Regions from separate parts of the Actinomadura sp. NPDC048032 genome, predicted to be linked through region 1. Evidence: riboswitches for the same ligand, from Rfam matches in the RefSeq annotation. Region 1 holds a riboswitch; the other holds the start of a gene.
What was found. Region 1 has a riboswitch for ZMP and ZTP ahead of glyA (serine hydroxymethyltransferase). Riboswitches for the same ligand answer to the same signal wherever they lie in the genome.

Region 1 (9,761 bases):
AGTACGGCATCCAGTACGGCGCGCAGGACGTCTCCCAGCACGCGTCCGGCGCCTACACCGGCGAGATCTCCGCGGCGATGCTGGCCAAGCTCGGCTGCACCTACGCCGTCGTCGGGCACTCCGAGCGGCGCCAGTACCACGCCGAGGACGACGCGGTCGTCAACGCCAAGGCCAGGGCCGCGCTCGCCGCCGACCTCACCCCGATCCTGTGCGTGGGCGAGGGGCTGGAGGTCCGCAAGGCCGGCGGGCACGTCCCGCACGTGCTCGCGCAGGTCGACGGCGGGCTTGAGAAGATCACCGCCGACCAGGTGCGGCGCTCGGTGATCGCCTACGAGCCCGTCTGGGCGATCGGCACCGGCGAGGTCGCCACGCCGCAGGACGCGCAGGAGGTCTGCGGGGCCATCCGCACGCGGCTCGCCGAGCTGTACGACGGCGGTGTGGCCGACGAGGCGCGTATCCTGTATGGCGGTTCGGTGAAGGGCGGCAACGTCGCCGGGATCATGGCGCAGGCCGACGTGGACGGCGCCTTGGTCGGAGGTGCCAGCCTGGACCCGGGAGAGTTCGTCAAGATCTGCCGGTACCGGGATCTGCCGGTCTGATCACATCTGATCAATTCCGCGTGAACCGGGGGTTCTTGCCGAACCAGCGGGGACTTCGTCGTACCCTTCGTAGCTGACGGGTAAACGCCCGGTCCGGCTCGACCTCCGTCCTGAACTACAGACAAGGCGCTGAAGAAACGTGATCATCGCAACGTCCATCGTGCTCATCGTCACGAGCCTGCTGATGGTGGTCCTCGTCCTGATGCACAAGGGCAAGGGCGGCGGCCTGTCCGACATGTTCGGCGGCGGCGTCTCGTCCTCCCTCGGAGGGTCGTCGGTGGTCGAGCGCAACCTCGACCGGCTGACCATCGGCGTCGGGGTGGTCTGGTTCGCCTCGATCGTCGTGCTGGGACTGCTGTTCAAGCACAAGGGCGTCGGCTGAGCCGGCCCGTCCAACACATGCGAGCGCCGCGCCGTCCTCGAAGGTCACGGGCGGCGGCGGCACACCAAGCGAGGAGTATTCCGTGGGTAGTGGCAACGCGATTCGGGGCAGCCGTGTCGGGGCCGGTCCGATGGGAGAGGCGGAGCGCGGCGACGCCGCCCCCCGCGTCTGGGTGACCTTCTACTGCGCCAACCGGCACGAGACCCGCCCCAGCTTCGCGACGGACGTCGCGGTCCCCGAGACCTGGGACTGCCCGCGCTGCGGGTTCCCCGCCGGCCAGGACTCCGAGAACCCCCCGGCCCCGCCGAAGACGGAGCCGTACAAGACCCACCTCGCGTACGTGAAGGAGCGGCGCAGCGACGAGGACGGCGAGGCCATCCTGGAGGAGGCGCTCGCCAAGCTCCGGCAGAAGCGCGCCGCCGTCAAGCAGGCCATGGAGGCCGCGGCCCGCTGACGCCGCCGAAGCCGCACCGTGTGGCCCGATCCCGTTCCGGGGTCGGGCCACACGCTTTTTCCGGCCGCCGGATCCTGGGCCGCCGGGCGCCGGCACCGCGGGGCACGGGCTTCGGCAGAATCGCCGGTCGCCGTGAGGTGCCTCGGCCCGGCCTGCCTGACCAGCGCTGATATGGACATGCGTATGGCGGTACGAGTGATATCCATATTGGACGTCACGAGTGCTGCTCTGGTCTGCTGGGCGGCGTCCGCCCTCCGCCGCCGGGAAAGCAGGTGCCTCCGCATGCCATCCGAGCAGTCAGGCACCTCCCGGCGGGCGCTGCTGGCCGCCGCGGCCCTGCTGCCGCTGGCGGGATGCGGCGACAAGGAGCGCCCGTCGTCCGCGCCGTCCTCGCCGCCCGCCCGGCGCTCGGCCGCGCCGCCGGACCTGTCGCGGTTCGCGGCGCTCGAACGCCGGCACGGCGCCCGCCTCGGCGTGTACGCGCTGGCGACCGGGACCGGAGCCGAGGTCGCCCACCGCGCCGACGAGCGCTTCGCGTTCTGCTCCACCTTCAAGACGCTCGCCGCGGCGGCGGTGCTGCACCGCAACCCGCTCGGCCACCTGGACGAGCGCGTCACCTACACCCGGGCCGACGTGAACTCCATCTCACCGATCACCAAGGACCGCGTCGCCACCGGGATGACCATACGGGAGCTGTGCGACGCCGCCATCCGCTTCAGCGACGGCACGGCGGGGAACCTGCTGATGCGCGACGTCGGCGGACCTTCGGGGCTGACCGCCTACCTGCGGGGCCTCGGCGACACCGTCGGCCGCATGGACGACTACGAGCCCGAGCTGAACAGGGTGCGTCCGGACGACCCCCGCGACACCACGAGCCCCCGGGCGATCGCCGCCGACTACCGCGCGATCGTCCTCGGGGACGCGCTGGAGCCCGGCAAGCGCGCTCTGGTCCGCGGCTGGCTCGAACGCAGCGCCACGGCCGTCGGAGCCCAGCGCGTGAGGGCGGGTCTGCCCCGGGGATGGAAGGCGGCCAGTAAGACCGGCACCGGCGACTACGGCCGGGCCAACGACATCGCCGTCGTGCGGCCTCCCCGGGGCGCCCCGCTGATGGTGGCCGTCATGTCCGACCGCCCGGGCTACGACACCCCGCCGAAGAACGCCCTGATCGCGGAGGCCACCGCGCTGGTCGTCTCGGACCTGTCCCGGGCAGGGCTGTGACCGCCGTCTCCGTCCCCGCGCCCGCCCCCGCGCCCCCCGGCCCACCGCCCGCCCCCGCCGCGAACCCGTCCGACCGCAGGGTCGTCGCGGTGGTCGTGGCGATCCAGCTCGCCGCCAGCCTCGGCTTCTTCGCGGTGATGGCGCACCTCGTCGCCCACCTCCGGCACGACCTCGGGCTGCTGGCCGGCACGGTCGGCCTGGTCCTCGGCGTGCGGGTGGGCCTGCAGTTCGCGCTGCTCCTGCCGGTCGGCGCGGTCACCGACCTGCTCGGCGCGCGCCGGACCGGAATGATCTCCTGCGCCGTGCGCGCGCTGGGGTTCGCGGGCCTCGGGTTCGCCGGAAGCGTGGGGGCGCTGCTCTGCGCGGCCGTCGCCATCGCGGTCGGCGGGGCGCTCTACAACCCCGCGGGCCACAGCCTGCTGGCGTCCGTCGGTCCCGCCGGCCGGTCGGGCGGCTTCGCCGCCTACGTCGCCGCCCAGCACCTGGCGACGGTCGCGGGCCCGCCGATGGGGCTCCTCCTTCTGGGCACCGGGTCCGGGTTCGCGCTCCTGACGGGGGCGGCCGCCGCACTCTGGGTAGTCGCCGGCGTCCTCTTCCTTCTCGTGCCCCGGTCCGGCAGGAGAAGCACGACCGCGCGTCCCCGCGACGTCCTCGCGGGCGTGCGGGCGGTGCTCGCCGATCGGGCGTTCCTTTACTTCGCGCTGCTGACCGCGCCCACAACGCTGCTCGCCACCCACATCATGACGGCCGTGCCCCTCCTCGGCTTCACGCCCGCGGTGGCGACGCTCAGCTTCTCCCTGCTGGCGATGGTCGCGGCGGCGGTCCAGCCCCTCGTCGCCGTCCGGCGCCGCGGCGAGCGGCCGTGGGTGCTGCGGACCGGCCTGCTGTGCGCCGCGGCCGGGTTCTTCGTCCTCGCGGCGCTGGACGGCACGCGGCCCGGCCCGCTGATGCTCGCGGCCGTCCTCAACGGCGTCGCCAACGGCCTCGTCCAGCCCTCGGTCTTCCAGCGGACCGCCCGGCGCGCTCCGCCGGAGCGCTTCGGCTCCTACTACGGCGTACTGGCGTTCTGCGCCGGCATGTTCTCCTTCGCGGGCGACCTGGTGATCGGCCGCCTCTTCGACCTCGGCCCGGCGGGCGCGGCGTGGGCCCTCACCGGCGTCGGCGCCTGCGCGCTCCTGGCGGTGGCGTGCACCGCGGCGGACACCATGGCGGGCCCCGTGGCGGGCCCGGCCCGCGGCGAATAATCTTCGGGGGACGGGACGTCCGGGCGCGATTCCCGCGCGGGAGTTCGGCGTCCGCCGGGCAGTTCGGGAGGGACCACATGGACGCGGTCGACCAGGCGATCCTGCGGCGCCTGCAGCGGGACGGGCGGCAGACCAACCGCGAGCTGGCGGAGGCGGTGGGGATCGCGCCGTCCACGGCCCTGGAGCGGACGCGGGCGCTGCGCTCGCGGGGCGTCATCACCGGGTTCCACGCGGCGGCCGACCTGGAGCGGCTGGGACGCGGCGTGCAGGCGCTGATCTCGATCAGGATCCGGCCGCAGTCGCGCGAGGCGATCGAGTCCGCGCGCGACAGCATGGCCTCGATGCCCGAGACGATCGGGGTCTTCGTCGTGACCGGGAACGAGGACCTGCTCGTCCACGTGGCCGTGCCGAGCACCGCGTACCTGCGCGACTTCGTCCTCGACCGGCTGGCGCGCCGCAAGGAGTACGTGGACGTCCGCACGATCGTCGTGTACGACTACGTGCAGCCGGTCGAGCAGTCCGAACTTCCGTCGGACCACCGGCCTGAAGGCCGAACGCCCTACAGCTGAGGTATGCAGTTCTCGGTGAGCGGCGAAGGAATGACGGCCTCGGTCGGTTGAAGCGAACGAATGACGGTCCTAAGGTCTGAGTTCCGCATGTTCGCCTAGCTTCGGCGGCATGGACCGATGGAACAACACATCCGGTGTGCTGCTGGTGCTCGCCGCCGGCGTGCTCTGGGGAACGGTCGGGCCGGCGCAGGTGCTGGCGGGTCCGTCCGCGGACCCGGTCGCGGTCGGCGGCGCCCGCATCCTCTCGGGCGGGCTCGTCCTCGCCGTCCTCGTGCTCGTGGCGGACCGCCGCGCGTTCCTGGCGCTGACCAGGCGCACCTGGCCGCCCCTCGCGGCGGCCTCGGCGGCGACCGGCGTCTTCCAGGCGTCGTTCTTCAGCGCGGTCGACCGGACCGGCGCGGCCGTCGCGACCGCCGTCGTGTTCGGGCTCGCGCCCGTCTCCACCGGCCTCTGCGAGCGGCTCGTCCTGGGCGCCCGGCTCGGCCGCCGCTGGTGGGCCGGGACGGCCTGCGCGGTCGGCGGCGTGGCGCTGCTGATGGTGCCGGGGGAGGCCGTCCACGCGGACCCGGCCGGGATCGCGCTGAGCCTGGCCGGCGGCACGTGCTTCGGCGTCTACACGGTCTCGGCCAAGGTGCTGGTGTCGGCAGAGACGCCCACGGGCCACGGCGGCGGGATGCGAGGGGTCGGGATGGCCGGAGCGGTGTCGGTGACGCTCCTGGCAGGGGGAGCGGCCCTGCTTCCCTGGACGCTGCCGGAACTGCCCGCCCTCGCCGCGCCGCGCTCGGCGGCCCTGGTGGCCTGGCTCGGGCTCGCCGCCACCGCCGCCGCGTACATGTTCTTCGTCACCGGCCTCGGCCGGGTGACGGCCGCGACCGCCGGGACGCTCAGCCTCGCCGAGCCGCTCGTCGCCGCCGGCCTGGCCGTGGCCGTCCTCGGCGAGCGCATGTCGGCGCCGGTCGCGGCGGGGTCGCTGCTGCTGCTGGGCGGGCTGTTCCTGGTCTCGGTCCCCGCACGCGCGCCCCGCCGGCGCGGGCCGGCCCGGTATGATGGCGCCCACGCGACTGGCGCAGTCAAGGTGGAGACGACCACCGGGGAGCGAAAGTAGTCCGCACACCGCGCGCCTGGGTGTACGGGTCCCCTTCGCCGGGGTGCCCGAAGCCCCGGCGCGAGCAGCGCGGAGGCTCACGATGCACGAACCGGCCGTACCCCATCTGCAGGGCCAAGACCCCGAGATCGCCGCGCTGGTGGAGGCCGAGGCCCGCCGCCAGTACGAGAAGATCCGCCTGATCGCCTCGGAGAACTACGTCTCGGAGGCGGTGCTGGAGGCCGCCGGCACGGTCCTGACCAACAAGTACTCCGAGGGCTACGCGGGCAAGCGCTACTACGAGGGCCAGCAGAACGTCGACCCCATCGAGCTGCTCGCCATCGAGCGGGCGAAGGGCGTGTTCGGCGCCGAGCACGCCAACGTCCAGCCCTACTCGGGCTCGCCCGCCAACCTCGCCGTCTACATGGCGTTCCTGGAGCCCGGCGACCCGGTCATGGGCCTGTCGCTGCCGATGGGCGGCCACCTGACGCACGGCTGGTCGGTGTCGGCCACCGGCAAGTGGTTCCGCCCCGTCCGCTACGACGTGCGCGCCGACACCGGCCGCGTCGACATGGACCAGGTGCGCGACCTCGCCCTCAAGGAGCGGCCGAAGTTGATCTGGTGCGGCGGCACCGCGGTCCCGCGGACGATCGACTTCCCGGCGTTCGCCGAGATCGCCCGGGAGGCCGGGGCGGTCCTGGCGGCCGACATCGCGCACATCGCGGGCCTGGTCGCCGGCGGCGCGCACCCGTCCCCGGTCGGGCACGCCGACGTCGTCACCACCACCACGCACAAGACGCTGCGCGGCCCCCGCGGCGCCATGATCCTGTCGACGGCGGAGCACGCGAAGGCGGTCGACAAGGCCGTCTTCCCGGGCCTGCAGGGCGGGCCGCACAACCACACGACGGCCGCGATCGCCGTCGCGCTGAAGGAGGCGGCGCAGCCGGACTTCGCCGGGTACGCGCGGCAGGTGGTCGCGAACGCCAAGGCGCTGGCCGCCGCGCTGCTGGACCGCGGCTACGACCTGATCTCCGGAGGCACCGACAACCACCTCATCCTCATCGACCTCGTCCCGCTCGTCGGCGGCTGAGGGGGCTCTCAGCCGACCAGGCCGAACTCGTGGGCGCGCAGGCCCGCCTGGAAGCGGGAGTCGGCGTCCAGCAGGGTCAGGATCTCCGCGACGCGGCGCCGGTAGGTGCGCAGCGACATGCCGAGCCGGCGCGCGGCGGCCTCGTCCTTCAGCCCGCCGCCGAGCAGCCGCAGGATGCGCAGGCTCTCCTCGCTCAGCGCGGGCGGCCGGCCGCGCCGGTGGTCGGCCAGGTCGGCCGCCGTCTCCCACGTCGCCTCGAAGAGCGAGACCACGCCCTTCACCACGCCCGGCGACCGGACGACCGTGTACTCGCGGACGCCGCCCTCGACCGGGCCGGCGAGGATGGCGACCCTCCGGTCCACGATGATCGTCTCGTGGGGGAGCGGCGCGGGGCAGATCCGCACCCGCCCGCCCGCGGCGGCGATCGCGAGGAGCCGCCGCTCGGACTCCTCGTCGGCCAGGGCCGCCGGGTTGTACAGCTTGCGGACGGCCGGGGCGGGCCGGATCCGGCGCCGCTCGGCGACGATCCACTCCCGCAGGCCGGGCAGCGCCCACGTGTTCTGGTCCGTCGCGGCGCACGAGAACTCCTCGCACGCGAAGAACAGCCGTCCGGCGCGCTCGACCAGCTCCTCCTCGCCGCGCAGCACGACGTTCCGGTCCAGATCGGCGCTCACGGACCCAGTCTGCCACGCGGCCCGCGGGCCGCCGCCGTGGCAGCAACCTGCCAGCCGGTCGCCGCGTCCCGGCGGGCGCAGCACAGTGGACCGCATGACACGACACTTCGATCTCGGCGGCGACCTGCGGATCTCCCGGATGGGCTTCGGCGCGATGCGGCTGCCCGTGAGCACCCTCGGCGGGCCCGCGGGCGACCGGGACACCGGAATCAAGATCCTCCAGCGGGCCGTCGAGCTGGGCGTGGACCACATCGACACGGCCGCGTTCTACTACTACGAGGGCGGCCCCACGGCCAACGAGATGATCCGCGCCGCGCTGGCCCCCTACCCGCCCGGCCTGGTCGTCGCCACGAAGGTGGGCCCGTACCGGGGCCCGGGCGACCCCTTCCCGTCCGGGCAGCTCCCGGCGCCGGAGCTGCGCGCCGAGGTGGAGCGCAACCTCACCGAACTCGGGCTCGACCGGCTCGACCTGGTCTACCTGCGGCCCGGCGGGCTGGAGGAGCCGGGGACCGAGCCGATCGGGGAGCGCTTCGCCGTCCTCGCCGCCCTCCGCGAGGAAGGGCTGATCAGGCACCTCGGGCTGAGCCACGTGAGCCTCGCCCAGCTGGAGGAGGCGCGCGGGATCGCGCCGGTCGCGGCCGTCCAGAACCGGTTCGACGTGACGCGGCCGCGGGACGCCGAGCTCCTCGCCGCGTGTGAGCGCGACCACATCGCCTACGCCCCCTACTTCCCCCTCGGCGGGTTCGGCATCCCCGACGACGCGCGCGTCAACGCGGTCGCCGCCCGCCACGGCGCCACCGTCCCGCAGGTGCTGCTCGCCGGGCTGCTGGCGCTCTCGCCGGTGATGCTCGCGATCCCGGGCACCGGCTCCCCGGACCACCTGGAGGAGAACCTCGCCGCCGCGGATCTGGTGCTCGCCCCGGAGGATCTCGCCGCACTGAAGCGGTGAGGACCGCGCGCGCGGCCGCCGGAGCCTCTACCCTGAACAGGTTTGCGATCAGGGGGAGAGGATGTCGACGACGCGGCTGCTGGTGCTCGGCGGGGTGCGCAGGTTCGGGCGGGCGCACGGCTACGAGGTCCGCCGTGAGCTGCTCTCCTGGGGCTCGGACGAGTGGGCCCACGTCAACCCGGGCTCGATCTACCACGCGCTCAGGCAGCTGGCCAAGGAGGGCCTGCTGCACGCCCACGAGGTGGAGGAGAGCGAGGCGGGCCCGCCGCACACCGACTACGAGATCACCGAGGCCGGCCGGGCGGAGTTCCACCGGCTGCTGCGCTCCGCCCTCTCCGCGGTGGACGTCCGGCATCCGGAGATGCTGACGGCGGGCCTCGGGTTCCTCACCGAGCTGCCGCGCGCCGAGGCGCTCGCCCTGCTGCGCGAGCGCCTCGACGGCCTCGCCGCCTGGCGCGCCTCCGTCGCCCCGCCCCTGGACGAGCTGGACCCCTCCGACCACCTGCGCGAGCTGCTCGGCTGGTGGGTCCACTCCGCCGACTCCGCCAGGGCCTGGACGCTCGGCGTGATCGAGCGCCTGGAGGCGGGCGCCTACGTCATGGCCGACGAGCGCGGCGCGACCGGCTGACGGGCCCGGGCGCCCGCGCCGCCCGCGGCCGGTCAGGTGTCGACGAACGTCCTGGGGACGATCACCCGCAGCGCGTTGCCGCGCAGCTTGATCGACACCGGGGTGCGGCCGCGGACCTCGCCGTCCACGTCCACCTGCATCGGCGGGTCGGTCTCGATCTCCACGTTCGCCGTGGTGAGGAAGGCGTCGTCCTCCAGCGACCGCCACGGGCCGGTGAGGACGTGCCGGGCCGTGGCCGACGCCAGCCGCAGCCGCCGCTCGTCGCCGAGCCGGTACACGGCCAGCAGCCGGTCGTCCGGGCTGGCGTCGCGGGCGATGCGCTGCCCGCTGTGGTGCGCGCCGTTGGCGACGTTCAGCTGGTGCGTCGCGACCTCGTGCGTCTCGCCGTCGATCGTGATGCGGGCGGTGAACGCCTTGTGCCGGGGCAGCAGCCCCGCCGCCGTCAGCGCGTAGGCGGGGCGCCCGATGAACCGCTTGAGCGTGTGCGGGACGTGCTCGGCGACCTCGACCGACAGGCCGAGGCTGACCATGTTGGCGAAGATGTGCTCGCGGTCGGCGCCCGGCCCCTCGCCCTGCGGGTCGCCCGTCGACTCGAACCAGCCCACGTCGACGTCGGCGACCTTCCCGCCGCCCGGCCGGCCGAGGGCGAGGGTCGCGACCGCGCCCGGCAGGTCGAGCGGCAGCTCCAGGCTGCGGGCGAAGTTGTTGGTGGTGCCGAGCGGCAGCACCCCGAGCGCGATGTCGCGGTGCGCCAGGTGCCCGACCGCCTCGGCGACCGTGCCGTCCCCGCCGCCGACGACCACGAGGTCGGGCTCCAGGGCGAGGACGTCGGTGAACAGCTCCCGCAGGCGGGCCGGGTCGGTCACCGGG
Region 2 (9,761 bases), on a different contig from region 1:
CTCCAGCCCGCGCGTCCAGGCGAAGATGGACGCGATCGGGTTGGTCGACGTCGGCTTGCCCTGCTGGTGCTGCCGGTAGTGCCGGGTCACCGTGCCGTGCGCGGCCTCGGCCTCGACGGTCCTGCCGTCGGGGGTCATGAGGACGGAGGTCATCAGGCCGAGGGAGCCGAAGCCCTGCGCGAGGGTGTCGGACTGGACGTCGCCGTCGTAGTTCTTGGCGGCCCAGACGAACCCGCCCTCCCACTTGAGCGCGGCCGCGACCATGTCGTCGATCAGGCGGTGCTCGTAGGTGAGGCCCTTGGCCTCGAACTCGGCCTTGAACTCGGTCTCGTAGATCTCCTGGAAGAGGTCCTTGAACCGGCCGTCGTAGGCCTTGAGGATCGTGTTCTTCGTCGACATGTACAGCGGCATCCCGCGGCTCAGCGCGTACCGCATGCTCGTCCGGGCGAAGTCGCGGATCGAGTCGTCGTAGTTGTACATGCCCATGGCCACGCCGCCGCCGGGGAACGAGGCGACCTCGAACTCCATCGGCTCGTCGCCGTTCTCGGGGGTGTAGGTGATCGTCACCTTGCCCGGGCCCGGCACGACGAAGTCGGTGGCCTTGTACTGGTCGCCGTGGGCGTGGCGGCCGATGATGATCGGCTTCGTCCAGCCGGGGACCAGGCGCGGGATGTTGGAGACAACGATCGGCTCACGGAAGATCACGCCGCCCAGGATGTTGCGGATCGTCCCGTTCGGGGACCGCCACATCTTCTTCAGGCCGAACTCTTCGACGCGCGCCTCGTCGGGGGTGATGGTCGCGCACTTCACACCGACGCCGTGCTCCAGGATGGCCTTGGCGGCGTCGACGGTGACCTGGTCGTCCGTGGCGTCACGGTGCTCGATCCCCAGGTCGTAGTACTTCAGGTCCACATCGAGGTAGGGCAGGATCAACTGGTCCTTGATGAATTTCCAGATGATCCGCGTCATTTCGTCGCCGTCGAGTTCGACGACCGGGCCCGCTACTTTGATCTTGGGCATGCTGTTGCTGTCCCTTTCCTACACCTGGCCAGCAGTCCTTGTAAGGCTCAACTGGCAAGGCTAGCCGAGGCGGTCATGAGGTCTAGACCTGGCCTTGCCCTGGGACCCGCCGCCTCCGGCCTGACCTGCGGCGACGCGCTAGCCCGGGGGCTCCTTGGCCGTCCGGGAGGAGCGCCCGGCGAGGAGCAGCCGCGCCCCGCGCACCATCATCGTGAACGCGATCAGCACGCCGAACGCGCCGGCGAGGACGAGCCCGGTCTTGTTCATCGGCGGGACGCTCAGCGACACGAACGCGACCATCTCGCCGAGGATCACGAGCGTCCAGCAGTCGACCGACCGGCTCCGGACGGCGAGCGGGCCGAGCTGCGACTCGGGGAGCAGCAGCCGGGCCAGCGCGCCGATGAGCAGCGCGGCGGCCATCAGGCCTGAGCCCTTGCGGAAGTAGTTGAAGGCGCACAGCGTGAGCCCCGCGCCGACGCCGCTGAGCACGAGGAGGTACGGCAGCCGCGCGAGCCAGTGCGGGGCGGCGCTCCTCCGACGCGGCGCCTTGCGCCTGCGCCGGTGCACCTGGGTGCTCATGGCACTCACGGTATAGGCAATCGGGCCCCGGCACGACATCGCGCACCCCTCCGGCGGGAGCGGTCCGCGGGGGGACGCGAATGAGTCGGGGCGGAGACGCAAGCGAGGCGGCGGGGGGAGCGTCCGGTTTGTCACACGCCGCCGAAATGCGGATGGGACCTATGTGCTCAAGGTGATGGCCGAGAGCCCGGAATCCCCTGCGCCATCGGTCCTACTCGCCAGTAGGAGGGTGTGACGGCATGGCACCCGGGTAACCCGGCAGACAGGGGTCGCTAACTAGCTGGGAGGACTGCCGTGGAGGGGCCGTTCATGCGGATCGAGGACAGCGGGCTGGTGGTGCCGCTGCGCCCCGACGTGACGACGGTCGGGAGAGGGAGAGGAGTGGACATCCGCCTCGACGACCCGTCTGTGTCCCGTTTGCACGCAGAGATCGTCCGACGTGGCCCGTACGTCTACGTGGTGGACATGGGCCTGTCCCGCAACGGGACGCGCGTCAACGGCCGGCCGATCGCCCGCCGTGTGCTGGAGGACGGTGACGTCGTGAGCTTCGGCACGGCGCGCTGCCGCTTGGGGGGCATCCCCCGTGAGGAGGTCGACCCGGACGTCGAACTGCGGCGCGCCGTCGCGCCCGAGCTCACCCGCCGGGAGGTCGACGTGCTGACCTCGCTGTGCCGGCCCGCACTGTCCGACGAGGCGTTCGTGGCGCCGGCCACGGCGCGCGACATCGCCGGCGAGCTGGTCGTCACGGAGGCCGCGGTCAAGCAGCACCTGCTGCGCCTCTACCAGAAGTTCCGGATCCCCGAGGGCGCCAACCGGCGCACCCGGCTCGCCAACGAGGTCATCGCGATGGGCCTCGTCCGCCCGCTGCCGCCGGTGCACGTGCCCCAGCAGGGCCGTCCGCCGATGGACGGGCGCGTCCCCGGGGTGCGCGGCACCACCGAGACGCGCCGGCCGGGCGCCACCGGCCACGCGCACGGCCCGGGCCGTCCGGCGCACAGCACGGCCGCGGGACGGAGGGCCAGCTGATGTGAGACCCGCGGTCGCCCTCCCCGGCAGCGCGACAGGAGGGCGATCGCTCAGCCCCCGATGAGGCCGCGTAAGTGACGGCGCGGCCCAGGGACTCGCCGGCGGGGGCCGCGGCCCGTGCCCGGCCGGCCCGGCGGGGCCGTCCGGTCGGGCTGGTGGTCAGACGGCCTGCCCTGTGGCCTGCTCGGCGGCCTCGACGACGTTCGCGAGGAGCATGGCGCGGGTCATCGGGCCGACACCGCCGGGGTTGGGCGCGACCCAGCCGGCGACGTCGCGGACGTGGGCGGCGACGTCCCCGGCGAGCTTGCCGTCCACGCGGGACACGCCCACGTCGAGGACGGCGGCGCCGGGCCTGACCATGTCGGCGGTGATGAGGCCGGGCACCCCGGCCGCGGCCACGACGATGTCGGCCTTGCGGGTGTGCTCGGCGAGGTCGCGGGTGGCGGTGTGGCAGAGGGTGACGGTCGCGTTCTCGGTGCGGCGGGTCAGCAGCAGGCCGAGGGAGCGGCCGACGGTGATGCCGCGGCCGACGACGGTGACCTCGGCCCCCTTCAGCGGGACGTCGAAGCGTCGCAGCAGCTCGACGATGCCCTTCGGCGTGCACGGCAGCGGGCCCGGCTGCATCAGGACGAGCCGGCCGAGGTTGACCGGGTGCAGGCCGTCGGCGTCCTTGACGGGGTCGATGCGCTCCAGCACGCGCTGCTCGTCGAGGCCCTTCGGGAGCGGCAGCTGGACGATGTAGCCGGTGCAGGCGGGGTCGGCGTTCAGCTCGGCGACGGCGCGCTCCACCTCGTCCTGCGAGGCGGTGGCGGGCAGGTCGCGGCGGATGCTCTCGATGCCGACCTCGGCGCAGTCGCGGTGCTTCATGTTCACGTACGAGTGGCTGCCGGGGTCGTCGCCGACCAGGACGGTGCCGAGCCCGACGGAGACGCCGCGCTCGCGCAGCGCCTCGACGCGGACCTTGAGGTTCGAGCGGATCTCGGCGGCCGTGGCCTTGCCGTCCAGAATCTGTGCCGTCATGCGTTCCTCCGCGTGGATCTCGGCGGGACCGGGCCCCGGGCGCACAGCCCGGCCGGATGGGTCCCGTCCACCCAGGCGCGCGGTGTCCGGACTGTCGTTCGCTCCCCGGTGGTGATCCACCTTGACCGCGCCAGTCGCGTAGGCCCCCATGCTAACCGGCCGCCCGGAGACGGCGGGCCCCGCGGCTCCGTGGAGGAGGCCCCCCAGCGAGTGGCTTGCGGAAAAGGGCGCCGAGTGGCTCTGCCGGAGGCCGCCCCCGGGGTCCTAGCGTGCTCCGCATGAACGAGGAATGGTTCGAGCGGCCCGTCCTGACCGGGCGGTACGTGCGGCTGGAGCCGCTGTCCGCGGAGCACGCCCCGGGCCTGTTCGAGGCGTCCAAGGACCCGGACCTGTGGACGTGGATGAGCCAGCGCCGGCCGGAGAGCGTCGCCGACATGCGCGCGCAGGTCGACCAGGCGCTGGCGGCCTGCGAGCGCGGGCTGCGCCTGCCCTGGGTCCAGATCGACGCGGTGACCGGGGAGGTCGCCGGGACGACGTCGTACTACGAGATCTCCCCGTCCGACCGCGGCCTGTGCATCGGCCACACGTGGATCGGGGCGCGGTGGCACCGGACGGGGCTCAACACCGAGGCGAAGCTGCTGCTCATGGGCCGCGCGTTCGCCGACCTGGGGGCGATCCGGGTCGGCTGGCACACGCACGTGAGCAACGAGCGGTCGCGCGCGGCGATCGAGCGGCTCGGGGCGGCGTTCGAGGGCGTCCACCGGAAGCACCGGATCCGCGCGGACGGCTCGATCCGCGACACCGCCGTCTACGCGATGACGGACGACGACTGGCCCGCCGCCGAACGCGCCCTGCGCGCGAGACTGCGCTGACGGCCGGTGGGCGGGGCGCTCAGTCCTCGGAGCGCTGGCGCCAGCCGATGAGGCGGTCGGTGCCGTGCCAGCCGAGCTGGGCGGCGAGCACCGCGGCCAGGAACGCGGCGACCAGCCCGATCACCTGGCGCGACTCCATCAGCAGCAAGTCGGCCTGGTAGACGACGCCGAGCATGAGGGACATCAGCAGATTCATCCTGCCTCCACCACGGAACGCCCGCGCCGGGGTCAAGGGAGGGTCACAGGGGGGCGCGGCAGCCTGAGGGTACCTGCCCGGCGGCCGTGTGTGGTCCCGCGCCGCGGAACGGGTCGCGCGAGGGCGGCCGGGCGGGCCGCCGTCAGTGGATGATCGCGATGAAGATCAGACAGCAGATGATGTTGACCATCCAGCTGTTGTTCGTCATCCACTCCCGCGCGCGGGGCATGGCGCGCTCGGCGCGCCGGTGGAACAGCAGCACGGCGAGCAGCGGCAGCGCCGCGACCAGGAGGGTGGCCCCGACGAAGACGGCGGCCTCCGCCGCGCCCTCGTGGTGCTGCTCCAGGTTGGCCCCCACCGTGAGCATCACGATGATGTCGGAGGGCATCAGGATGATCAGCAGCAGCCCGGTCTTGAACGCCCGGCCCGGCCCGGCGTTCATCAGCGAGCCGAGCCACTTGGGCGGTTCGATCGTGGCCCGTTTCACGTAGTTGCGCACGATGGCGGCCAGCAGCAGCGCGATCAGCACATACTGGACGATCTTGCCGACCGAGCTGTCGTCGGACGGCTTGCCGATGTCCACGCTGTTGCCCACCAGCGCGAAGATGCCCCGCGCGGCGGCGACGCCCGCGCTCGCCGAGATGGCCACGCCCGCCAGGAACGCCAGGGAGACCCGCACGGGCCTCGGGGTCGTCACCAGGATGATCGCCGACATGATCTGGGGACCCGCCATCATCGTGATGGCCAGCGGGAGCACCTGAAAGCTCATGGCCCCTCCCCGCCGTGGCTCCCGCCGCACGGGAGACGCCCCTCGTCAGGGCTCACGCTAGAGGAGCGACCGGGGCTCGATCCGCCGGCCGGCGCGTTCTTGACCGGGAGCTGATCCTTTTTTCTGCCCCGAGGTCCGCCCGATGGCCCGCGCCAGGGACGCGGCTGACCCGCGTCTGGGGAGCGCGGACGCGACGCCCCGCGGCGGCACGGGCCGGGAAGCGCGCAGGCGCGCCGGCGGGACGTTCCCCGCCGGCGCGCCCGGCGGACGGCGCGCCTCGCGGCCCCTCAGTGGAAGAAGTGCCGGACGCCGGTGAAGTAGAGGGTGATGCCGGCCTTCTCCGCCGCGGCGATCACCTTGTCGTCGTTGACGGACCCGCCCGGCTCGACGATCGCGCGGACGCCCGCCTCGGCCAGCACCTCCAGGCCGTCCGGGAACGGGAAGAACGCGTCGGACGCGCCCACCGACGCCGCGGCCCGCTCCTGCCCGGCCCGCGCGACGGCGAGCTTGGCGGAGTCGACCCGGTTGACCTGGCCCATGCCGACGCCGACGGTGGCGCCGTCCGCGGCCAGCAGGATCGCGTTGGACTTCACCGAGCGGATCGCCCGCCACGCGAACGCGAGGTCGCGCAGCGTCGCCTCGTCCGCGGCGGCGCCGGTCTTGAGCTCCCAGGAGGACGGGTCGTCGCCGGGGGCGTCCACGCGGTCCACGTCCTGCAGCAGCACGCCGCCGTCGACGCGCCGGTACTCGACGCCGCCCGCCGGGGCGTCCGGGCAGACCAGCAGGCGGATGTTCTTGAAGCGGTCCTTCAGGACCGTCACGGCCTCGTCCTCGAAGGACGGGGCGACCAGCACCTCGGCGAAGCTCTCGGTGACCTGGCGGGCCATCGCGGCGGTGACCGGCCGGTTCGCCGCGATCACGCCGCCGTACGCCGACACCGGGTCGCAGGCGTGCGCCCTGCGGTGCGCCTCGGCGATGTCCGCGCCGACCGCGATGCCGCACGGGTTGGCGTGCTTGATGATCGCGACGCACGGCTCGGTGAAGTCGTAGGCGGCGCGGCGCGCGGCGTCGGTGTCGACGTAGTTGTTGTAGGACATCTCCTTGCCGTAGAGCTGCTCGGCCCCGGCCAGGCCGCTCTCGCCCGGCGAGCGGTACAGGGCGGCCCGCTGGTGCGGGTTCTCGCCGTACCGCAGGGTGTTCGAGCGCTCCCAGGTGGCGCCGAGGAAGTCGGGCCACCGCGTCTCGGCGGCGGTCTCGTCGGGCGCGTAGTCGCCGGCGAACCAGGACGCGACGGCCACGTCGTAGGACGCGGTGTGCGCGAACGCCCGCGCGGCCAGGCGGCGGCGCTCGTCCAGGGTGAAACCGCCGGCGTTCACGGCGTCCAGGACCGTCCCGTAGGCGGACGGGTCCACCACGACGGAGACGCTCGCGTGGTTCTTCGCGGCGGCGCGGACCATCGTGGGCCCGCCGATGTCGATCTGCTCGACGCACTCGTCCGGCGTCGCGCCCGAGGCCACCGTGTCGGCGAACGGGTACAGGTTCGCGACCACGAGGTCGAACGGCTCGACGGCCAGGTCGTCGAGCTGCTGGAGGTGGTCCTCCTTGCGCCGGTCGGCGAGCAGGCCCGCGTGCACCTTCGGGTGCAGGGTCTTGACCCGTCCGTCCAGGCACTCGGGGAACCCGGTGAGCTTCTCCACCCTCATCACCGGGACGCCGGCCGCGGAGATCCGGCCCGCCGTCGACCCGGTCGAGACGATCTCCACTCCGGCCTCGTGCAGGCCGCGGGCCAGCTCCTCCAGCCCGGACTTGTCGTACACGCTGATCAGCGCGCGCTTAATCGCCACCCGACTCACCGGTCGAGCTCCCCTCTTGATCGGACGAACCCCTGCCAGACGAACCGCTGTCGGACGGACCCGGGGCGGAGGTCTCGCCGCCGGGCGAGTCCGCGCAGGTCCGGCACTTCATCGAGACCCGCCTGCCGCGCACGGTCCACCCGTCGCGGGCCAGCCGTCCGACGACGTCGACCAGGAGCCGGCGCTCCACCTGCTTGATCCGCTCGTGCAGGGAGTCTTCGTCGTCATGCCAGCCCACGGGGACGGTCTCCTGGGCGATGACGGGTCCGGTGTCCACGCCTTCGTCGACGAAGTGAACCGTACAGCCCGTGACCTTCACCCCGTACGCCAGGGCGTCCCGTACGGCGTGCGCGCCGGGGAAGGACGGCAGCAGCGCGGGGTGGGTGTTGACCGTCCGGCCGCCGAAGCGCGCCAGGAACCGCGGGCCGAGGATCTTCATGAAGCCGGCGGACACCACGAGGTCGGGCTCGTGCTCGGCGACCGTCTCGGCGAGCGCCGCGTCCCAGTCGTCCCGGGACGGAAAATCCGGTATGCAGAGAGTGAAAGTCGGCAATCCCGCCCGTTCGGCGCGTGCGGTTCCGCCGATATCGGGGCGGTCCGCCCCCACGGCCACCACTTCCGCCCCGTAGGCTGGATCCGCGCACGCGTCGAGCAGCGCTTGTAGGTTGGTCCCCGCGCCGGAGACGAGGACGACGAGCCGGGCGGACACCTTTTCTCCCCGGTGGACGTTGCTGGGACGACACGAAGCCTATCGGGCGACCTCGGCGCGGCCTCACCCCAGACCGCCCGAACCGGAAGCCCGCCCGAACCCAGACCCGTACGAACGCAGACCCATACGAACGCAGACCGTACGCACACCCCGCATGGAACCGAGATGCGCACGCCCCAGGAGGAGAAGAACGTGAGCGACCAGCCGGACCGTCCGGCCCAGCCCGAAGACCGCCCCGACGGGCGGCCGGCGGGAGAGCCGCCAGCGGGACCGCGCCAGGGCGGGCGAGGCACCGGCTGGCGGGCCCTGTGGCTCGGCGGCATCGCCCTGCTGACCGCGTTCTTCTTCTACCCGCTCGGCCTGGTGCTCGGCATCGCCGCGCTCGTCGTCGGCGTCAAGGCCCGCCGCAGCGCCCGCCGCACGCACGACGCCGCCCCCGGCGCCGTCCCCGGCATCGTGCTCGGGACGATCGGGCTGGTGTTCTCGCTGCTGTCGGTCTCCCTGACGGCGTTCCTGTGGACGGAGCTGAGCGGCTACCAGAGCTGTGTCAGCGCGTCCAACACCACCACCGACAAGCAGGCGTGCCGCGCCGAGTACTACCCGAAGATCGAGAAGAAGCTCGACCTGCCCGCCGGCAGCATGGACAAGTACGGCGACCTGCTCTGACCCACCGGCTCCCCCCGGTCGGGACGGAGCGGTCTAGGCGTCCTGGTCGGGGTCGTCCCGGAGGACGTAGATGGCGCCGCCCCGGTTCTCGGTTCGTCCCGAGTCCTCGCGGGGCGGCGGGACGGGGCGCCGCTCCTCCGCGGGCTCCCGCTCGCCGGGCTCGTGGTGCACGCCGAGATCTCGGTGCCCGCCGGGCTCCTCGGGCTCCAGGTGCCCCTCGACGACGATCGTGCCGTCGCTCGGCGGCTGGGGCTCGTCCTCGGCGAGATCGGGCGCCGGATCCGTCCGGCGGCGGGGCCGCCGGGGCGCGAGGACGGGCTCGGCCTCCTCGAACTCCAGCGGGTCCGGGGCGTGCGGGGCCTTCGGCGCCGGCTCGGGCGGGCCCTCGGGGCGCAGGTCGTAATCCCCGGGGACGGGCGCCGACAACGGCACGGCGGGCTCCGGGACGGTCCGCACCGGCTTCTTCGGCTTGCCGGGCTTCTTCGCCGCCTTCTTGGAGGGGGCCTTCGCGGCAGAGGCCTTCTTGGCCGCCCGCTTCTTGGACGGGGCGCGCGCCGGACGCCGCAGCACCATCCAGTTCGCCACCCACGCCGCGATCGCCGCCGAGATCCCCACCTCCAGGGCCGCCAGCAGCCCCACCTGCCACGCCGACGGGCCCACGGTCGCCATCCGTCCGCCGCCCAGCGGCCCTCCCGCCAGCGCGCTCAGCAGCGCCGCGACGGCCCCGGTCAGGGCGCCGGACACGAAGCCCCACAGCGGCGCGCCCTCCGACACCGGGCTCGGCAGGGACCGGATCGTCAGGACGCCGCCCACCGCGCCGGCGACGAAGGGCGCGGCCAGCGCCAGCAGTGAGATCGCGGGGGCCGGGCCCGGCTGGGGAAGGGCCGCGAGCGGCGGGAACGCGGGCACGGCGTTCAGGAACACCCCGGTCGGGGAGACGCTCGTCCCGGCGCCGACGGAGAAGCCCGGCCCGACCGCGTACGCCATGCCCCAGATCGCCGCGTTCGGGAGGAAAGCCAGCTCGACCAGCAGCAGGAGGACGCCGCCGACG

Region 2: another riboswitch for ZMP and ZTP. It lies ahead of AB0C69_RS25140 (bifunctional methylenetetrahydrofolate dehydrogenase/methenyltetrahydrofolate cyclohydrolase); the one in region 1 lies ahead of glyA (serine hydroxymethyltransferase).

What each region holds. Positions count from the first base shown of each region.
Region 1 covers NZ_JBEZJP010000251.1:1,218-10,978, forward strand. Annotated here, with positions in the region: gene tpiA (triose-phosphate isomerase) at 1-599, shown strand, start outside; gene secG (preprotein translocase subunit SecG) at 739-981, shown strand; gene AB0C69_RS27225 (RNA polymerase-binding protein RbpA) at 1,064-1,435, shown strand; gene bla (class A beta-lactamase) at 1,718-2,653, shown strand; gene AB0C69_RS27235 (MFS transporter) at 2,650-3,897, shown strand; gene AB0C69_RS27240 (Lrp/AsnC family transcriptional regulator) at 3,975-4,466, shown strand; partial or broken gene AB0C69_RS27245 (EamA family transporter) at 4,576-5,409, shown strand; ZMP/ZTP riboswitch at 5,514-5,600, shown strand; gene glyA (serine hydroxymethyltransferase) at 5,654-6,640, shown strand; gene AB0C69_RS27255 (DNA-binding response regulator) at 6,649-7,314, opposite strand; gene AB0C69_RS27260 (aldo/keto reductase) at 7,409-8,263, shown strand; gene AB0C69_RS27265 (PadR family transcriptional regulator) at 8,325-8,891, shown strand; gene AB0C69_RS27270 (diacylglycerol kinase family protein) at 8,924-9,761, opposite strand, start outside.
Region 2 covers NZ_JBEZJP010000214.1:180-9,940, reverse strand. Annotated here, with positions in the region: gene AB0C69_RS25155 (NADP-dependent isocitrate dehydrogenase) at 1-1,020, opposite strand, end outside; gene AB0C69_RS25150 (DUF3017 domain-containing protein) at 1,159-1,599, opposite strand; gene AB0C69_RS25145 (FHA domain-containing protein) at 1,894-2,625, shown strand; gene AB0C69_RS25140 (bifunctional methylenetetrahydrofolate dehydrogenase/methenyltetrahydrofolate cyclohydrolase) at 2,785-3,645, opposite strand; ZMP/ZTP riboswitch at 3,708-3,793, opposite strand; gene AB0C69_RS25135 (GNAT family protein) at 3,924-4,517, shown strand; gene AB0C69_RS25130 (hypothetical protein) at 4,537-4,713, opposite strand; gene AB0C69_RS25125 (GAP family protein) at 4,856-5,482, opposite strand; gene purH (bifunctional phosphoribosylaminoimidazolecarboxamide formyltransferase/IMP cyclohydrolase) at 5,770-7,335, opposite strand; gene purN (phosphoribosylglycinamide formyltransferase) at 7,316-8,044, opposite strand; gene AB0C69_RS25110 (DUF4190 domain-containing protein) at 8,210-8,710, shown strand; partial or broken gene AB0C69_RS25105 (DUF6350 family protein) at 8,744-9,761, opposite strand, start outside.